3 regions of the Thermostichus sp. OS-CIW-26 genome follow, and region 2 is predicted to be linked to each of the others. Evidence: riboswitches for the same ligand, from Rfam matches in the RefSeq annotation. Region 2 holds a riboswitch; each other region holds the start of a gene.

Region 1 (6,605 bases), on a different contig from region 2:
CAAATCCAGGGCTGCTTCCAAGCCCGTGTATTCCACGAGCTCAATGTTTTCGTAGGTTCCCCTGCTCGGGCCAGTGCTGACAAAGGTAATGCCATCGCGGATGCGGTTATGGGCAAAGGTCAAGCGCAGTAGGCCAAAATCTCCCAGAGCCTGATCCAGGCCAATGTCAAAACTCTCTCCCCGCTCCGGGCGCAAATTGGGGTTGCCGTCGACTTCAAAAAAGCCGCGCAGCCGAAAGAACAGGTTTGAGATCAAGGGAGTGCGAAAGCTGCCGGCATAATTGGCCCTCAGGGTGGTGCTTTCTGCCAAAACCCAGCGGATCCCTGCGGCAGGAGAGGTGGCCGAACCGTTGACCAGATTGCTCGAATCTTGGCGAACACCTAAGTTGAGATAAAAGTTGGGCTGTGGCTTGTAATCCAGGCGGGCAAAGAGGGCCCCTTGGTTCACGGTATTGTCGTAGTTGACATTGGTGGATCCCCTGGCAAAGGAGAAGGTGGTGTTGCGAGCTGAAATGGATCGGTAGTCTGCTCCTAGAGTAAGCTCCAGGTTTTCAGCAGCCTTCCAGGTGTATTGCAGTTGGGATCCCCACCCCGTTCGCAGGATCTCATCCCGGGATCCCTGGCTTTGTGGGGCGCTGAAGCGATAGTTGAGGTCGTCAAAAAATACCCTAGCTTGCAGGGATCCCCTCTCTTGATCCCACAGCCAACTGAGATCTAACAGCAGGTCGTTGGTGTTTTGCACTGCATCGGGGGAGGGAAACTCGGTGCTGCCGGGCACCTGAAACGCTTTGTTGAGATAAAGGGCATTTCCGGTTAGGACCTGGCCTTCTGCCAGTTGCCAGGTGAGTTTGGCTTGTAGGTTGTGGTACTCCACCGCCGAGTTTTCCCGCCTGCCGGCTTTGCCCAAACGCCTAATTTCAAAAGGAAAGTCGTTGTTGCTCTGCAGACGGCGATAGCTGACCACCCAGCCCAGATCCTGCGCTTGGCCGCGGTTTTGGATCCCTTGCTCGTTGAGGCCGTAGCTGCCGATAGCCGCTTCCAGCACGGTCTCGGATCCCGGCTTTGGATCCAGCGTCACGATGTTGATGACCCCGCCAACGGCATCGGAGCCGTATAAGGTGGAGCCCCCACCTGGAGAGATCTCAATACGCTCGACCACATCTGTAGTGATCTGAGACAGATCGAACCCGCCAAAAAAGCCCAGGTCGTTAATGGGGCGGCCATCCAAGAGCACCAACACCTGGGCCGTTCGTCCTCCCCGCATAAACTGGGAGCTAAGGGCTCCCAACTGGGTTCCCGCCGTGCCGTCGCTGAGGATCCCGGGCAGGTAGCGCAGGGCCTCCTGAACCGTTCTTGCCCCTTGCTCTCGAATTTGCTGGCGGGTAATGACGTAAACCGGGCGGGAAGAATCCCGCAGCAAACCAGGACGGCGAAAAGGTGTGGTGACGGGTTGATTTAAAATCTCGGCGCTAACACCGGTTTCCAACACCTCTTGAGCTGAAGGTGAAGAGGCCGCCGGCTGCGCCCACGCTGGGATCCCCAAAACAAAGCCCCCCAGCGCCAGGCTGAGACCTAGAATGGGATTCATTTTCTTTCTTGAAGCTCCTGATTCCGTGCGACGCGGAAGAAATGCGAGCCAAAACCGCAGGCGGGCATCCTGACTGAGGGCATGGGTCTAGCCCAAGCCCATCACAGTTGCGGCACAGCGCCGGATTTGCACCGGACTTTCCCCTTTACATGCCCTGGCTGATCCCCAGGACAACCTGTCGGTACAGCTTTCTCTGCGATTGCTCCGAAAAAGCCGTGCTAGGCATCATACATCCCCTGCTCTGGAGTTCCTATCCTGCCAGGGGGGATGTCATCCCCAGGGGCGAACGGGATCCCAACGACAATCCCAGGGCTTCGGATGGGCCACATCCCATTTAGGCCAGATTTCTTCACTGCTTTGTAAGCAGTTGAAGGATAGCCCGCTGCTACTCCAGATCGCGAGGCCCAGGGATCCCTTGACTTTTGAAGAATTTGAAGAATAGGGAGGATAGAGATACGCTGAGATCTTGCAAAATCCACAGCCTTTGGGAGAGTAAGAGGGGAGCAGTGGCTTGGCTGCTGTCCACGGGATTCATTGGACTAGTACCCAACCGGGTAGAAAAGAGGAGCTTTTTCGATTTCAGGCGGGGCTGTCGTCTGGTGGGCTGGATCCGGTTTAACTTGGCTGGGAGAGGCAATTGGCACCTCGATCATCCGATCCGGTACCAGCGGCACCATTTCGGAGCGGTCGGCAATTTCCCGCAGAGAATTGGCAATGGATTCTTGAGTCAGCAGAAACTGTCGTTCGTTGCGCTGCATCTGCTGCCACACCTGGTAACGCTGGCTCCACCGGCTTTGGGTATGCACAGTCCAACTGTAAAGGCTTAACACTGAAACCCCAGAGAGGATAGCCATCCCTGTGGAGATCTGCTTCCACCAAGCTAGGTGTTCTGCCCAAGCCGAATGTTGGCTGCGAGGATGGGCTGATTTCAACTTCAAATCCAAAGGCTGGGTGCGGCTGGCTTGAACTGTACCGGAGAGGGGTCGGCTCAGAGCAGAAGGCTGTCTGTGGCGACGAGGGCTTTTGGGACGATCAAGACCTGCGTTCAAAGGCTGGCTAACCATAGGGCTTAACCTCACACACACCAAGGGATCCGACGGTGCAGGACTGCCGGTTCCGCTTCACCCTAGTTCCCCGCATCCCCCAATAGCAACCCCCTTCTCCCGATTCCCGGCCTCAGCAGGACAGCTGTCCGCTTCACGGTAGCCGATCTCTTGAGAGCGGGAGAACCAACCTAAACCTACATCTGACTGCTGCGGGCAGCCACTCGCAGTTTGGCAGAGCGGGCCCGTGGATTGCGTTGCCGTTCCAGTTCGGAAGGGGACAAGGGCTTGGGGGTGAGCACCTGCCAACGGGGATCCCTGCGAAAGGCCCATTTCACCAGGCGATCTTCAAGGCTATGGAAGCTGATTACGGCCAACCTGCCGCCGGGTTTCAACCAAGTGGGGGCTTGGGCCAGCAAGGTTTCTAAAGCCTCCAGTTCTCGGTTCACGGCAATGCGCAACGCCTGAAAGACGCGGGTGGCCGGGTGGATGCGGCCTCGCCGAGCTGCCGGAGGTACCGCCTGCCAAACCACCTGGGCCAACTGGGTAGTTGTGGCGAGGGGACGAGCCTGCTCGATGTGATGGGCAATGCGGCGGGCAAATCGCTCTTCGCCGTAACGGGTGAAAATCTCGATCAACTCTTCGACCGGGCGATGATTAACCCAATCGGCAGCGGTTTCCTGAGCGGCACTGGGATCCATGCGCATATCCAGCGGCCCCTCTCCGCGAAAGCTAAATCCCCGCTCAGGGCAGTCCAGTTGCGGCGAACTCACCCCCAAGTCGGCCACGATGCCATCGAAGGGAATCCCCTGCCCCTGCTCATCCCGAAAGCCGTGCTGCTGCAGATCGAAATCGGCAAAATTGAGGTGCCACAGTTGGATGCGGCTGCCGGGGATCCCTTCTGCTGCAAAACGCGCTTGCGCCGCCTGTAGAGCCGCCGGATCCCGATCCAACCCCACCACTCGGGCAGCTCCCCCCCGCAGCAGCGCCAAGCTGTGCCCACCCCCTCCCAACGTCACATCCAAAAAAATACCGCCCCCCTGGGGTTGCAGGTAGGCCATCACCTCCTCGGTCAAAACGGAATCGTGTTGATACACCTTGCCAAGCACGGTCTGCGGGGGTTCTATTTCTGCTGCTACAAAGTTCAGTATCTGCAAAAAAAAAAGGCCGAGGCCAGGCCCCGACCGAGGAATCCATGTTGTTAAGGTGATCCTCTGAGAAAAGAGGGGTGGCCGTCAAAAGACAGGCTGTCTTGGGATCCCTGGCAAAATCTCTGGGGCGCGAGTCCCGCTCTGAGTATGATGAGACTGCTCCCGCTTTTGCCAAGTCTGCCGTCAGGGTTGCTGTGTTGACTCACTCTTCTGCTACCGATATCCTCACTCTCTCGCCGGCCAAGGGCCTGCGCGGCCAAGTCAGCATCCCCGGTGACAAGTCCATTTCCCACCGCGCCCTGATGCTGGGATCCCTGGCCGAAGGAGAAACCACCATCCAAGGGCTGTTGCTGGGAGAGGATCCCCGCAGTACGGCAGCCTGTTTTCGGGCGCTGGGGGCAGATATTTCGGAGCTCAACAGCGAGTGTGTTCGCATTCGGGGAGTTGGCCTGGGCCAGCTGCAAGAACCGGCAGACGTGTTGGATGCCGGCAACTCCGGCACCACCTTGCGCCTGATGCTGGGGATCCTGGCTGGCCAGGCCGGGCGCTTTTTTGCCGTCACCGGCGATCGCTCCCTGCGCTCGCGGCCCATGGGGCGGGTGGTAGAACCGCTGCGGCAGATGGGGGCCAGCATTTGGGGACGGGCCGGTGGGACGTTGGCACCTTTGGCCGTACAAGGGGGATCCCTCAAGGGCATTCACTACCGCTCCCCGGTGGCTTCAGCGCAGGTGAAATCCTGCCTCTTGCTGGCGGGTCTGCTGGCGGAAGGCACCACCCAAGTCACCGAGCCGGCTCTCTCTCGGGACCACTCGGAACGGATGTTGCGGGCCTTCGGGGCCAACATTCAGGTGGATCCGGAAACAAAAACCGTGGCCGTGGTGGGCGGATCCCGCCTGGTGGGCCAAAAAGTTCAGGTGCCGGGAGATATCAGCTCGGCAGCCTTTTGGCTGGTGGCCGCCTCCATTGTGCCCGAGAGCGAATTGCTGCTAAGGGATGTGGGCCTCAACCCCACCCGTACCGGTGCGCTGCAGGTGTTGCAGGAGATGGGGGCCGATATTCAAATTGAAAACTGCCGGGAAATGGCCGGCGAGCCCCTGGGAGATCTGCGGGTGCGTTCGGCCCGCTTGCGCGGCTGCACCATCGCCGGCGATCTCATCCCCACCCTGATCGACGAGATCCCGGTTTTGGCGGTGGCGGCGGCCTTTGCCGAAGGGATCACGGTGATTCGCGATGCCGCAGAGCTGCGGGTCAAAGAAAGCGACCGTCTGGCTGCCATAGCCCAAGAGCTGAGCCGCATGGGAGCCCAGGTCACTGAATATCCTGATGGCCTGGAAATCAAGGGAGGGATCCCTCTTCACGGGGCCGAGGTCGACAGCCACGAGGATCACCGCATCGCCATGAGCCTGATGGTGGCAGCTCTAGGAGCGCAGGGATCCACCCTCCTCAGGGGAGCCGACTGTGCCCGCATCTCCTACCCCGACTTCATTCCCACCCTGCAACGATTGACTGCTTCCCCCCTGGAGTCTTGAGAGGGCCCATCTTTAACTTTGCCGCCTCTGCTCCTATGTCGACCTGCCCCAGCCCGCCCGGCCCTATCGCCATCGAACATCTCTGCTTCCGGGTTCCTCCCGGTGGGCAAGCAGCCTTTCTTGAGCAAGACGAGCGGGTTTGGGGATCCGCCCTGCGCCGGCATCCGGGTTTTCTGGGCAAAGAAGTTTGGCTGGATCAAGAGGATCCCGAACTTGTCCACCTCATCCTCCGCTGGGCCAGCCGTGCTGACTGGAAGGCCTTTCCCTCCGAGCAAGTGGAGGCATTGGATCGGCAAATGCGGCCTTTTTATGTGCGCTTGGAACAGGCCAAAGAATACCAGCTCTGGCAGCCCGGCCCTTCTGCAGGGACAGGAAAGCAGGATTAAGGGATCCCTTCAGTCTCAAAACCTACCTCAGAGCCCACCGAGTCAGCCCTGGGGGATCCTGCCACCCGCTCCTGCTCCACCAGCTCCCGCAAACTGGGCATGGTCACGGCCAAAGCTCCTTCTCGCCGCTGCAGCCCCGCTTCAAAACTCTCAGGGGTGACAATGCCGCCGGAAATGAGCATCTTAAAAGCATCTTCCACCGGCATGAACACTTCCACCACCTGGTCTTCCGGCACAATGGCGTACCAGCCCGTCGTTGGATTGGGGGTGGTGGGCACAAACAGGCCAAGGGAGCGCTGCGGCCCATCGGGCCGAATGGGAGTTTGAATGGTGCCCGTCACAAAGGCCAGCGCCCAAGCTCCTGGTCGGGGATATTCCACCAGCACCACCCGCCGAAAGCGCTGATTGTTGGGGGCAAACAAAACACTGACCAATTGCTTCAAGGTCTTGTACACCAGCCCCGCCACCGGAATCGCATGGAGCAACTGTTCGCTGAGATTGAGCAGCCACTGGCCGACAATGTTGCGGGCCATGAAGCCAATCAACAGGATGAGCACAATCGGCGTCAACAGGCCCACCGCCAGATCGATGAGGTTGATCAAGATCGGGTGCAAACCCTGGATGGGATTGAACTGCTTCGGAATGCTGGTCAGAAAGCCAATGCTCCAGGTGGCCACCTCCACCGTCAGCCAAATAGTAGTTGCCAGAGGGATCACCACCAGCAACCCCGCCACGAAGTAGTTCTTCAGATGCTGTTTCCATTGTGAAACCATGGTGAGGTCGTCCCGTCGAGTCAACCGAGTGGATGCACCGAACCTTTGCAAGTGGAGCTTGCAGATGGCAATCATGATACCTGCCTTCTGCATTGCCCTCATGGGGGGCAGCCGCAACTTGCTCGAAAAAGAAATC
Region 2 (6,605 bases):
CAGCGGGGCCAGTGGTGCGGATCGGCTGGTGCGGGTGCCCTGCGGTACTGTGGTGTTCAATGCGGAGACGGGGGAATTGTTGGGCGATCTGGTGGGCAAGGGGGATCAATTGCTGGTAGCCCGTGGGGGCAAAGGCGGCTTAGGCAATGCCCATTTTTTGAGCAACCACAATCGCGCCCCCCGCCAATTCACCAAGGGCGAAGCGGGAGAACGGGTGCGCCTGCGCCTGGAGCTGAAGTTGATTGCCGAGGTGGGCATTGTCGGCCTGCCCAATGCGGGCAAGTCCACTCTGATTTCGGTGGTCTCCTCTGCCCGGCCCAAGATTGCCGACTACCCCTTCACCACGCTGCAGCCCAATTTGGGAGTGGTGCCCCATCCATCGGGAGATGGGGTGGTGTTTGCCGATATCCCGGGGCTGATCGAGGGGGCGCACTTGGGGGTGGGGCTGGGCCACGAGTTTTTGCGCCATGTGGAGCGCACCAGGGTACTGATTCATTTGGTGGATGGCACGGCGGCAGATCCCGTCAGGGATTACCAGATCATTCAGCAGGAGCTACACGCCTATGGCCACGGGCTGATCGACAAACCGCAAATTCTGGTTTTAAACAAGATCGATGTTCTGGATCCCCAGCAGGTTGCCGAGCGCACCCAGAGGCTGTCTGCCGCTGCCGGCACTTCCGTAGTGGCCATTTCTGCAATTGCCAAGCAGGGGCTGGATCCCCTCTTGCAGCGGGTGTGGCAGTGCCTGGGTCGGGGATCCCAACAGCCTGCGCAGTTGGATCTTGTGGGGGCAAAATCCATCCAGTCCCACGGCGGAAGAATCTTAGAATAGGAAAGCCCCTGCCTTCCCAGAACCCAGAGACGAGTGGCTATGTATATCTCGGCGGAGGATCTGCCACCGGATTTGCGTCAGATCATGTTGGCTGTTGAACAGGCGGCCCAGGCGAGGGCGGGAGCGTGTGTGGAGCTGCTGATGCTCCTGCGGCTGCTGGAGGAGTTGCACCGCGCGATCCTGGAAGGTGCCTTTCGGGAGTCTTTGCCCAATACCCGTCAAGCTCTGTATCGGGTGCTTCAGGATTTGGAAGAAGCCGGCGACTGGCCCTATCTGCCCCGTCTGCACATCCAAGCCCTGATGCAACAACTGAAGGACTGGCCCGAATCTCAGGGATCCCTGCCGGTGTCGGTGCCACCGACCCCCCGCCCTCTTGTGGAAAACCCCCTGGGGGGTAGCTGCTCCCAGTCTTGACCTCTTCCCATCTGCCCGATGGCCGAGTACTTTAAGCTGCATCCGCAACAGCCCCAGGCCCGTTCCATCCGGCGGATTGCGGCGGCTTTGCGGGAGGGGGCGGTGATGCTTTACCCCACCGATACAGTCTATGCCATTGGCTGCGATGTGACCCACAAACAAGCAGTGGAGCGGGTACGCCGTATCAAGCAGCTCTCCAACGACAAGCCTCTTACCTTTTTGTGCCCTTCTCTCTCACGCATTGCCCACTATGCCCAGGTAACCGATTCGGCCTATCGGCTGATGCGGCGGCTGATCCCGGGCCCGTTTACGTTTCTGTTGCCGGCCACCAAGCTGGTGCCCAAGTTGGTGATGGAGCCCAAACGGAAAACCACCGGCATCCGCGTGCCCGACTCGGCCATTTGTCAGGCTTTGCTGGAAGAGTTGGGCAATCCAATTGTCTCCACCTCTGCCAAGCTGGGGGGGGATCCCGTCGGATCCCTGGACTTAAGTTCTGGGCAAGCCTGGGAGTGGGAGAGCGACCCCTGGGATGAGGGTGGGATCTTTGCGGCTGAAGAGATGCGGCAGTTGGAAAAACAGGTGGATCTGGTGCTGGATGACGATGCCCCCCGTCGGGCCAAGGTCTCTACGGTAATTGACTTGACGGGATCCGAGCCGCTGGTGGTGCGGGCCGGGCTAGGGTATGAGCAGGTGGCAGATCTGAACCTGAAACTGGTGGGAGAAGACGGTTAAGGGCAGAGGGATCCCGCGTTCTCTAAAATAGGGTCAGTGCCTTCGGAGTGTGCCCATGTCTGAGGCCCTGGCTCAGCAAAAATCGGCTCTGCTGCACCTACTGGAGGCGACCGACCGGGGCCGGAAAGTTTCCCCTGACCAAAAAGCCCAGATTTTGTCTCAAATTGCCGTCCTAGAAGCGCTCAACCCCACCCCCAAGCCAACATCGGCTCCTGAAGGGTTGGAGGGGAACTGGCTCACCCTATTTACCACGAGCACAGCTCTGCTGCGGCTGGCACAGTTGCCTTTTTTGACCACCGGCGAGATCTACCAGTGTATTCGGGCCAAGGCTGGACGGGTCTTCAACGTGGCGGAGATCCAGGGATCCGGCTGGCTGGGGGCTTGGGTGCCACGGGGAATCTTGGCGGTATCGGCACGCTTTTACCCCGAATCTGAGCGCCGGGTGAGGGTGATTTTCGAGCGATTGGTGCTCGGATCCCAAGCTTTGATGAGCTACGAGATCGAGAGTTTTCTCGATTTGCTCGAGCGGGCTCCGGAGCGGATCCCGGCTATTCAAATCGATATTCGCCGCTGCGAGCCAACGGGTTGGCTGGATATCACCTATTTGGATGAAGACTTGCGGCTGGGTCGGGGCAGCGAGGGGAGTGTATTTGTTCTAAAGCGGGTCGGCTAGTCGGAGGATCCAGAGGACTCCGTTTCCGCCCTTTCGTGAGATGGGTTTTGGGTTAGGGTGAAGCTTATTTCCTGTAGAACTTGCAAGGCGCGGTAGGACTCTCGCAAAGTTTGCAGCTCCTGTTGAGTTTGCTCCAGTTGCCGGGCCCATTCTGCCTGTTGGGAGCGCAACTCTCGATTTTCCAATTTTTTGCGCTGCAGGATGCGCTTGAGTTTTTGCTGCTGCTGCTGGAGTTGAGCCCGCTCTGCTTCTGCGTGTTGCAGTTGGGTCCTTTGGCGTTCCAATTCTATTTTCAGGGTGGTGACCTGGGATTGAAGTTGGCGGAGCTTTTGGCGCAGCGCTTGCTCTGGCGCGGGTTTGGTCGACTCGGAGCTTGGAGAAGGGGAAGATGTTTGTAGGTTTTGCAGATGCTGTTGTAACTGTTGGGCTTGGGCCTGCAGGACTCGAGACCGTTGCTGCTCGCTGCGCAGTTGGGCTTGGGCGCGTTCACAGGTCTGGATTTCGGCTTTCACCCGCTGCTTGATGCGGTCAAGGATCTTTTGATGGCGGAGCTGGGTTTGCCGGATCTCCTGAGCCACCTGCCAAGGGCGAGGATCCCCCTTAGGTTGTCGTGGCTCGCCGCCGTGGTCGGCAGGATCAAAGGGAGATAGGGTCGCCACCAGCGATTCTCGAAAGTCGCTCCAGGAAGCCGATTGCAGACCCATTTGAACCACCCGCCAGGCCCCATAGGAGGCCCCAGCGGCAGCCAGGATCCCAGGGATCCCGGCCAGGGAGAGGGAAACCTTGGGCAGGGTGGGCAGGATCTGATCCAGCAGCCCCACCACCAGGGCGAAAACAAAGATCCCGCTCCCCGCGGCAGCGGCACCTGAAACCCAAGAGGAGCGGGAGAGCATCATCGTTTTTTCGTCATCACAACCGCTAGAGCGGGAAAACCAGGTTCAAAAATGGCCTGTCTGCACTCAGTTTATCCCGCCAGCAGCCTCTGTTTCCCTCTTAGGGCACCTGCCATGCCCGTTGGTGGTAGCCCTCTAATTGGGCCCAGGGATCCCCAGCCGCTGCGTGGGTGTGGCCGTGGTCGTGGTGAGGGTGAGAATGAGGGTGGTGATGGGATCCGTGCCCGTGATGGTGGTCATGAGGCTCGTGAGGGTGGTGATGGCTGGATCCAGCTCCAACCTCTGCGCTCACGGCCAGGCGAAACTTGCACAGGTGGCAGTTCATCGGGGTTTGGCCCTGTAGGGCTTCCTGCTCCAGTTGCTGCAGGCTGTGCAGCACCGTATCCACAAGGCCCAATTCCGGCAGCATCAGCCAGTCGATTTCCGGCTGTCGTTGTCGTTGTTGTTCCACTGCCGCCTCAATTTTTTTCACCAGCACTCCGGTAAACAGAAAGTAGGGCAGCACGATCACCCGGCGCGGATGCCAGGACAAGGCCCGCTCCAATCCCACGGGCAGGCGGGGATGGGTAATGCCGATAAAGCAGGTCTCCACAGCGGCAAACCCGGATCCTTCCCAAAGCAATCGGGCCAGTTTACAGGCTTCGGCATTGGCCTCAGGATCGCTGGAGCCGCGACCCACAAATAGGAGCACGGTTTCTGCTTCTGGGATCCGCTGCGGTTGGGCGGCCATCAAAGCGGCCAATCGGTCTCGCAGCAGTTGCAGGATCTCGATGCGGATCCCCAGCGGCCCACCGTAACGAATGCGCAACTGGGGATAGAGGGCCTGCAGGCGATCCAGTTCCATCGTCACATCGAACTTGTTGTGGCGGGCCCCAAACAGCAACAGCGGCAGGGCCACGATCTCCTGCCACCCTTGGGCCAAGCACTGCTCTACCCCCTGGGCAATGGTTGGCTGGGTCAGCTCCAGAAAACAAGGGATCACCGGTCGATGGGGGGTGAGAGCTTGGTAGACTTGGGCCAGCTCCAGAAAGGCTTGCCGCCCTTCAGGGTCGCGGGATCCGTGGCCGATGAGCAACAGGGGCAGGGGGACAACAGGAGACTGCCCAACCGCAAGCGGAGGGGAAACACTGAGGGTATTCAACACAAAAAACTCCGTTCCTTGTGAATCGCAAGGGGTACAGGACAACGGCAGGTGGGTGTTCTGGCTGAGGGAGGGATCCCATCACAGTTGCGTCACAGTGGCGGACTTGCACCGCGCTTTCCCCAGTCTGCCTGAGCCTTTTAGGTTAGCTTGCCGCTTGTCGTTCACCAAGCTCCCGGGGGGGATGTTCTTGCCTGCCAGAAGATAGCCCTGAGGCATGAGCGGTACGGCAGACTCATGCTCAAAGGGCAGCAAAACTGTTGCCGCGCTAATCCCCCTTGCCCCTGGGAGAGGGCCTAACGCCGGCCCGCTGGTCTGGGGGGCTGAAAGTGTCGCAGGCGCAGGGCATTGGCGACCACCGAAATGGAACTCAGGGCCATGGCTGCCCCCGCCAGCATAGGGTTGAGCAACCAGCCTGTAAAGGGATAGAGCGCCCCAGCGGCAATCGGGATCCCCAGCGTATTGTAGATAAAGGCGAAGAAGAGGTTCTGGCGGATGTTGTTGAGGGTGGCCCGGCTGAGTTGAATGGCAGTGGCGACTCCCCGCAGATCTCCCGACATGAGGGTAATATCGCTGGCGGCCATCGCCACATCCGTACCCGTACCGATGGCGATCCCCACATCCGCTTCTGCCAGAGCCGGAGCATCGTTAATGCCATCTCCCACCATCGCCACCCGCCGTCGCGGTTGTCTTAGGCTGCGTATGTAAGCGGCCTTCTGATCCGGACGGACTTGGGCAATTACCCGCTGAATGCCTGCTTGCCGAGCAACCGCTTGGGCCGTGGTGGGGTTATCCCCGGTTAGCAGGATCACCTCTAGACCCATCTGTTGCAGCTGTTGCACTGCCTCAGGAGAGGTGGGTTTGAGCGGATCGGCAATGGCCAACAGCCCCAACAGGCTCTGGGATTGGGCTACGCCGATCACCGTTTTGCCCTGGCTTTCCCAATTCTGAACCCGCTCTGACCAAGAGGGATCCCAGGGGATCCCCATCTCCTGTAGCCAGCTCAGCCGACCGATGCGGATCCACTGGTCTTCCACCCAGGCTTCTGCCCCACTGCCTATCCTTGCCTGAAAATGCTGGGCAGGAGGGATGGCAATTTTTTCGGCTTCGGCTTTCTGCACCACCGCCTGGGCCAAAGGGTGTTCCGAGTGCCGCTCTACTGCCGCTGCCAGGCGCAACACCGTCAGGGGAGAGGAGCCATTAGCCCAAATATCGGTGACGGTAGGGCGACCTTCGGTCAGGGTGCCGGTTTTGTCCAAGACCACCGTGCGCAAGTCGTGGGCCAATTCCAGGCTGTCGGCACTTTTCACCAGGATCCCCAATTCTGCCCCTCGTCCCGTGGCCACCAGGATCGAGGTGGGGGTTGCCAACCCCAGCGCACAAGGGCAGGCGATGATCAGCACCCCAATCGTGTTCACCAAGGCCAGTGTCGGGTTATCGGCCAGCACCCACCAGAGCACAAAAGTTAGAACTGCCACCCCGATCACTGCCGGCACAAACCAGGCAGTCACCCGATCCGCCAACTGTTGAATCGGAGCTTTGGATCCCTGAGCTTCCTGCACCAAGCGCACGATCTGGGCCAGAACTGTGTCTTTGCCCACCCGCCGCGCTTCCATCACAAAGCTGCCCGTCCGATTCAGCGTTGCCCCAATCACCTCATCCCCCGCCGATTTGACAACAGGCAGGCTCTCGCCGGTCACCATCGACTCGTCGAGGCTGGAGGATCCCTCTAGGATTACCCCATCCACCGGCACCTTCTCGCCGGGGCGCACCCGGATCCGATCCCCCACCTGCACTTCCCGAATCGGAATATCCTGCTCCACCCCCTGGCGAATTACCCTTGCCGTTTTCGGTTGCAGCCCGATCAGCTTGCGAATGGCCTCAGAGGTTTGCCTTTTGGCCCGTTGCTCCATCCACTTA
Region 3 (6,605 bases), on a different contig from region 2:
CCATATTTTTCAGTGCGGGGATCACCTCCTCCCAGCGGCGGGTCTTGAGGCCACAATCGGGATTAACCCAAGTTTGCTCCACAGGCAAGTGGGCCAGTCCTGTGCGCAGCTGCTGCAGGATTTGCTCAACGCTCGGCACCGCAGGGCTGTGGACATCGTAAACGCCGTTGCCCACCTGGTGACGATACCCAGCCTGGGCAATTTGCAGCAGGGTTTTGTTGTTGCTGCGGCTGTTTTCAATGGAAAGCACGTCGGCATCCAGCCGCTCAATGTGCTCGATGATGTCCCCAAACTCTGAGTAGCACATGTGGGTGTGAATCTGGGTTTCCGGCTTGGCCCCGCCGGTAGCTAGGCGAAAGGCATCCACTGCCCAGCTGAGGTATTCTGGCCAGCGTTCTTTTTTCAGAGGTAGCCCCTCCCGCAGTGCCGGCTCATCCACTTGCACCATCACCGCTCCAGCCGCTTCCAGATCTGCCACTTCGGCTCTCAAGGCCAGGGCAATCTGCAAAGCCTGCTCCCGCCGGGGAATATCAACACGGGGAAAGGACCAGTTGAGCATAGTCACTGGCCCCGTGAGCATGCCTTTCACCGGCTTTTGGGTGTGGGACTGGGCTACTTGGAATTCCCGCACTGTCATGGGTTGGGGGCGAACCACGTCGCCGTAGAGAATGGGAGGGCGCACGCAGCGGCTGCCGTAACTCTGCACCCAGCCGTGTTCAGTGAAGGCAAAGCCTTCCAGCTTCTGGGCAAAGTACTCCACCATGTCGGTGCGCTCAAATTCCCCATGCACCAACACATCCAGGCCAATCTCTTCTTGAATGCGGATGCACTTGGCAATCTCAGCGTCAATGGCTGCTTCGTACTCCGCCTGCGAAACCTCCCCTCTTTTGTACTTAGCTCGCCACTGCCGCACCTCTGGAGTTTGGGGGAAGGAGCCAATGGTGGTGGTGGGCAAAGGTGGTAGCTGAACCTGCCGACTTAGGCGCTGCTCGTAGGGCAGGAATCGCTCGAAGTCCTGGGGCTTGAGGTTGGCCAAAGCCTGGCGCACTTGGGGGTTGGGGGGGCTAAACTGCGCAAAGCTCTGCCATTGCTGCTGGATTTCCGCCTGCTGGGCAGCAGTGTCTTCGCCGTTGAGGGCTCGCGCCAGGAGAGCTACTTCGGCCAGCTTCTGTTCGGCAAAGCTGAGGACATTTCTGAGGGGTTCCGGCAACTGGGCTTCCAGAGCAGCGTCGTGGGGCACAAATTGCAACGAAGCGGAAGGCTGCACCCGTAGGTTGGGAGCTACCCCCTGCAGCTCCCGCAGGCTGGCCAAGACGGTCTCAGGCTGAACCTTCCAGACATTCCGAGCGTCCACTACGCCAGCACCTAGGATCTGGTCAGCCGGAAAGCCATAGGTTCTTACCAGATCCAGGGTGTGGCCACGGGTAAAGTCAAGGCTAATGCCGGCCACCGGCAGTTGCACCACCCAGGGGTAAGTCTCCCCCAGGTCATCGAAGTAGGTGACCAAGTGGACAGGGATCCCGGCGGTTGCCAACTGGCGGTAGCTCATTTCCACAGCTTCCCGCAGGCCACTTCCCTGGCTGGTAACCAAAATGGGATCGTGAATCTGGACTTCTGGGATCCCCAGCTGTTTTAACTCCTGGAGGAGATCCCGGTACAGAGGAAGGAGCTTTTCCAAGTCCGCCCGCAGATCCCCAGATCGCTGGCTAAGGCAGAGCAAAGTCACTGGACTGAGGACAACGGGGCTGGTGCGCTCCCCTAGGATCCCTTGGGCCCGCCGAACTCTTTCCAAAAAATCCCCAAAGTTAGGACTGGGATCGGCTTCCGGCTCAATTTCGGGTACCAAGTAGTGGTAGTTGGTGTCAAACCACTTGGTCATTTCCAAAGCCGGCAGGCCCTCCCGCCCCCGCGCCATGGCAAAGTAGCGGTCTAAACCCGACAGACCTCGGAACCGAGAGGGGATCAGCCCCAGCCAGGTGGCCCAGTCCAGTACATGGTCGTAGAGAGTCTGATCCCCTACCGCAATGTGATCAATCCCAGCTTGTAGCTGAGTCTGCCAGGCTTGAGTCTCCAAATCCCAAAAGGTAGCCAGCAGAGCCTCTGACCCTAGGGCACCACTCCAAAAGCCTTCCAAAGCTTTTTTGAGCTCGCGGCGCTTGCCCATGCGGGCATACCCCAATGTCATGGTTTGTGCAGTCATGTTGTGTGCCATCCCAAATACTGAGTTTTCTAATTTTCCTGCGTTCAATTCGCCCTCAACTGGGATCCCGCCCGCCAAGGAAGAAACCGGCTGTTCCTCTCTTGCCTCTGGAACCCCAACAAAACACTGCCTTTTGCGCAAAAAAGATGCTCAACGCAGCCAGCGATCGCAGTGGCTACTTGCCAGCCACCAATTGAAGTCAGGAAGCCTGACATCTCACTCTTTCCTTCGCGTAGGCGGGCTGTAGATCTTGATAGATCTTGGTGCAACAGCACCCAAAATTTACTCTCTCCCGGCCAACTGGCTCAGAGTCTTGCTTGGGTTCTTGGACTTATTTCTACTGCTGAGGAGTACCGAAAGCTTGTGGGAGCAACGCCGGGAAAATGCTCAGGATAACGAAAGCAGAAACGAGCTAAAGCCAAGACAGTTACCATCTGTACCTCGCAGATGTTGTGAAGTTTAGAAAAACCATCGGCGGGCATTCTGACTGACACGGTTTTGGGGGACAAGACCTGGATCGGCAGCGAATGACTCTAGAGATTTGCTGCAGGACTTCTCCTAAACCGGATCACAGCTGCGGGACAGCGGCAGATTCTCACTGCTCTTTCCCCGTTTCCTCTGGCGGCTGATCCCCGTCAGAACCGATAGCTGAGCTACATCGTATCACGAAGTTCAGAGACGGGAGTAGAGTGCTTCAATCATCACCAAGCCAGCAGCCTTTGGAGCTACCAGACCTCACCTTTCACCCAGCGGTCTTGCAGGAAGTCATCGGAATCCTCTAAGCATCCTCCCCCCCTGCATTGCTCTCAAGATAAGGCAGTGATAGCTTAGCTGCCATAAGTCTTGTCCAGGAGGCAAGGGGGTTTGCTCCTTTTTGCTGAAAAAGCGACAGATCGGGGTTTCTATGGCATCAAGCTTAAAAGTAACTGTGTGGTCTGTGGGCCTCTTCTTGCTGAGCCAGATGTGGGCTGGATGCGCTCAGAATGCTGCTGAGCGGACAGCTTTCGATCCAAAGCTAGCAGGATCCAGCGATCAAATCGTGCTGGCCATTGGAGGGGAAAGGGAAGAAGGATTTGATCCCACCCTGGGCTGGGGACGTTACGGTTCGCCTTTGTTCCAAAGCACTCTGCTGCGGCGGGACGAGAACCTTGAGATTGTAAACGACCTGGCGACTGGCTACACTGTCAGCCAAGATGGCCTAACCTGGACGGTAACCCTACGAAAGGATGCAGTCTTCTCCGATGGAAAACCTGTCACAGCAGCGGACGTGGCTTACACCTTTAACCAAGCAGCTCGGAGTGGTGGTCTGGTCGACCTAACCGCCCTAAAGGAAGCAGTAGCTATCGACACTCATACGGTGGAGCTGCGGCTGCAAAAACCCCAAAGTACTTTTGTCAACCGCCTCATCACCTTGGGTATCGTGCCTCAACATGCCCACGGGCCTGATTATGCTCGCAAACCCATTGGCTCTGGCCCCTACCGACTGGTGCAGTGGGATGAGGGGCAACAACTGATTGTGGAGGCAAATCCCTTATATTACGGCCAGACTCCTGGCATTCGGCGGCTGGTTTTCCTTTTCCTGGAGGAGGATGCAGCCTTTGCAGCAGCCCGAGCCGGACAGGTACACGTGGTTAGCGTGCCTCAGTCTTTGGCTAAGCAAACTGTTGAGGGCATGAAGCTTCACGCCATTCCCAGTGTGGATAACCGAGGGCTGATGTTCCCCTTTCCCCCTAAAACCGGTGCGACAACCCCAAAGGGATACCCCATCGGCAACGATGTGACTTCTGACTTGGCGATTCGCAAGGCGGTCAACTTCGCCATTGACCGACAGGCGCTGGTGGATGGAGTCCTAGAAGGCTACGGATCCCCTGCCTATGGCCCAGTCAGCGGTTTGCCCTGGGAAGAGCCGACCGCCAAGATTGAGGACAACAATCCAGACCTGGCCCGTCAGATTCTAGCTGAGGGAGGCTGGAGCGATAAAGATGGGGATGGGGTAGTGGAAAAAAACGGGCTGCGGGCTGAGTTCACCGTGCTCTACCCGGCCAACGACAGTATTCGCCAAGCCCTGGCCCTAGCTGTTGCAGAAATGCTGCGGCCTGTGGGCATCCGAGTCAATGTCGAGGGCAAAAGTTGGGATGACATCACTCCGCTCATGCACAGCAACGTGGTGCTGTTTGGCTGGGGCAGCCATGACCCAACTGAGGTGTACAACCTCTACCACAGCAAAGCGGCCCAGGGGGGATTTTTCAATGCCGGCTACTATGCCAACCCGTTTGTGGATCGAATGCTGGATCTGGCTATGGAGGCCCCCTCTGAAGCTGAAGCTATCCCCTTCTGGCGGGCAGCCCAGTGGGATGGAAAGCAAGGCTTTACTGCCAAAGGAGATGCAGCCTGGGCTTGGTTGGTAAACCTGGATCATACCTACTTTGTCCACGAGTGCTTGGATATAGGCCAGCCGCAGGTACAGCCTCATGGCCATGGTTGGCCAATCACAGCCAACATCACCCGTTGGAAATGGACGTGCAACTGAGGTCAGTTCTGCTGTTTCTGGCTTATAAGCTGACTCGGCTGGGGTTGCTGCTGGCGGCTGTGGCAGTCCTGACGTTTGCCCTGCTCAGCTTCTCCCCTGTTGATCCCGTACAAGCCTATGTAGGGGCCGACATGCTGCAGATCAGCCCAGCCCAACGAGACCTGATTGCCCAGCGTTGGGGGCTGGATCAGCCCATGCTGCTTCGCTTTGGGAACTGGCTTGGGCAGATGGTTCAAGGCAACTGGGGCACCTCAATGGTGTTCAATCAGCCAGTGGTGCAGGTCATTCAACAGCGGTTTGAGCTATCGCTGCCCTTACTGGCAATTGCCTGGCTGCTTTCCGGTTTCCTGGGAGTGGGGTTGGGGGTTTTGGCCGCAGCGTTTCAGGGCACTTGGGTTGACCGCGGTATTCGTCTTTACGCCTACACCCTCGCCTCTTCTCCCCCTTTCTGGGTGGCGCTGCTACTCTTGATCGCGTTTTCGGTAGAGCTGGGTCTAACACCTATCTGTTGCGCCGCGCCACCTGGCGCGTTGGCGGAGGAGGTGACTTTTTGGCAGCGCTTACACCACTTGCTCTTGCCTGCTTTCACCCTAACTTTCATCGGCGTTGCCAACATCACCTTGCACACTCGTCAGAAGCTCATTGACGTGTTGCACAGCAACTATGTGCTGTTTGCTCGTGCCCAGGGGGAAAGCCTGGCTGGGATCCTGTGGTACCACGGCTTGCGGAATATCTTGCTGCCTGCGCTGACGCTGCAATTTGCCTCCTTTGGGGAACTGTTTGGTGGCTCAGTGTTAGTGGAACAGGTGTTTGCTTATCCAGGACTGGGACAAGCAACGGTACAGGCAGCTTTGCGCAGTGATGTGCCTCTGTTGGTGGGCATTGTGTTTTTCAGCGCCTTGTTTGTCTATGCCGGCAATACCCTAGCTGACCTGTCCTACCAGATTGTCGATCCACGCATTCGCCTTGGCGGGAGGATAGGATGATCCCTTTTGCATCGCCTCGTGTTGCTGCTGCTGATGCCGATGGGGGGATGAAATTCTCAGAGTCCTCTGTCAAAGGAGAGCGCAGGCGGCAGACTCTGTGGGCAATTGGACTGTGTGCTTTTTTTTTGGTGTCTATCCTCTGCAGCGCTGGGCTTATCGGCGATACCGGACTGAGCCCGAACCTAACTCAGCGGAATCAGCCTCCTTCCCTGGCCCATCCCTTCGGCACCGACTGGCTGGGGCGGGATATGCTGGCCCGATCCTTGCACGGGATGTCCCTTAGTCTGTGGGTAGGCATGCTGGCTGCCGCCGTCAGCGTGGTGATCGCCGCTGTTTTGGGTTTGGTGGGTGGCACGGTGGGAGGCTGGGTGGATGCCTCGATCTGCTGGATGATTGACCTATGTTTCAGCCTGCCTCACCTGGTGGTGCAGATCCTTATAGCTTTTGCTGTCGGCGGCGGAGTTCGGGGAGTCATTGTTGCCGTTGCCCTCACCCACTGGCCCAGCCTAGCGCGCCTGGTGCGGGCCGAGGTGTTACAGGTCAGCAGTTCTGACTATGTCCAGAGTTCTTACCGACTGGGCCGCTCTTCCCTCTGGGTTGCCCGCTACCATATGATGCCTCACATTTTGCCCCAGCTCCTAGTGGGACTTATTCTGCTGTTTCCCCACGCCATTTTGCACGAAGCAGCCCTCTCATTCATTGGGGTAGGTATTTCGCCGCACCTACCGGCCACCGGCATTATTCTGGCCGAATCCATGCGCCACCTCTCCACCGGCTACTGGTGGCTGGGGGTTATGCCTGGACTGCTGCTGCTGCTGTCGGTCAAGGCTTTTGACTGGCTGGGAGAAAACCTGCAGGCCCTTCTCAATCCGCGTACGGCTCAGGAGTA

The links. A riboswitch is a leader RNA that binds a small molecule or an ion and turns the genes downstream of it on or off. The one in region 2 is predicted to bind cobalamin.
Region 1: it holds a riboswitch for cobalamin, as region 2 does, so the genes downstream of both, ACVW0C_RS04950 (TonB-dependent receptor plug domain-containing protein) here and ACVW0C_RS02575 (sirohydrochlorin chelatase) in region 2, are expected to answer to the same signal.
Region 3: it holds a riboswitch for cobalamin, as region 2 does, so the genes downstream of both, metE (5-methyltetrahydropteroyltriglutamate--homocysteine S-methyltransferase) here and ACVW0C_RS02575 (sirohydrochlorin chelatase) in region 2, are expected to answer to the same signal.

Annotation. Positions count from the first base shown of each region.
Region 1 is NZ_JBSSAG010000007.1:45,804-52,408, reverse strand. It holds gene ACVW0C_RS04950 (TonB-dependent receptor plug domain-containing protein) at 1-1,587, opposite strand, end outside; cobalamin riboswitch at 1,630-1,781, opposite strand; gene ACVW0C_RS04945 (hypothetical protein) at 2,127-2,651, opposite strand; gene rsmH (16S rRNA (cytosine(1402)-N(4))-methyltransferase RsmH) at 2,828-3,727, opposite strand; gene aroA (3-phosphoshikimate 1-carboxyvinyltransferase) at 3,976-5,310, shown strand; gene ACVW0C_RS04930 (TIGR03792 family protein) at 5,307-5,696, shown strand; gene ACVW0C_RS04925 (DUF502 domain-containing protein) at 5,693-6,469, opposite strand.
Region 2 is NZ_JBSSAG010000003.1:124,510-131,114, forward strand. It holds gene obgE (GTPase ObgE) at 1-832, shown strand, start outside; gene ACVW0C_RS02555 (hypothetical protein) at 872-1,246, shown strand; gene ACVW0C_RS02560 (L-threonylcarbamoyladenylate synthase) at 1,265-1,978, shown strand; gene ACVW0C_RS02565 (PAP/fibrillin family protein) at 2,034-2,651, shown strand; gene ACVW0C_RS02570 (hypothetical protein) at 2,648-3,547, opposite strand; gene ACVW0C_RS02575 (sirohydrochlorin chelatase) at 3,645-4,688, opposite strand; cobalamin riboswitch at 4,719-4,854, opposite strand; gene ACVW0C_RS02580 (heavy metal translocating P-type ATPase) at 4,982-6,605, opposite strand, start outside.
Region 3 is NZ_JBSSAG010000029.1:21,973-28,577, forward strand. It holds gene metE (5-methyltetrahydropteroyltriglutamate--homocysteine S-methyltransferase) at 1-2,200, opposite strand, end outside; cobalamin riboswitch at 2,657-2,861, opposite strand; gene ACVW0C_RS11100 (ABC transporter substrate-binding protein) at 3,105-4,730, shown strand; gene ACVW0C_RS11105 (ABC transporter permease) at 4,715-5,716, shown strand; gene ACVW0C_RS11110 (ABC transporter permease) at 5,713-6,605, shown strand, end outside.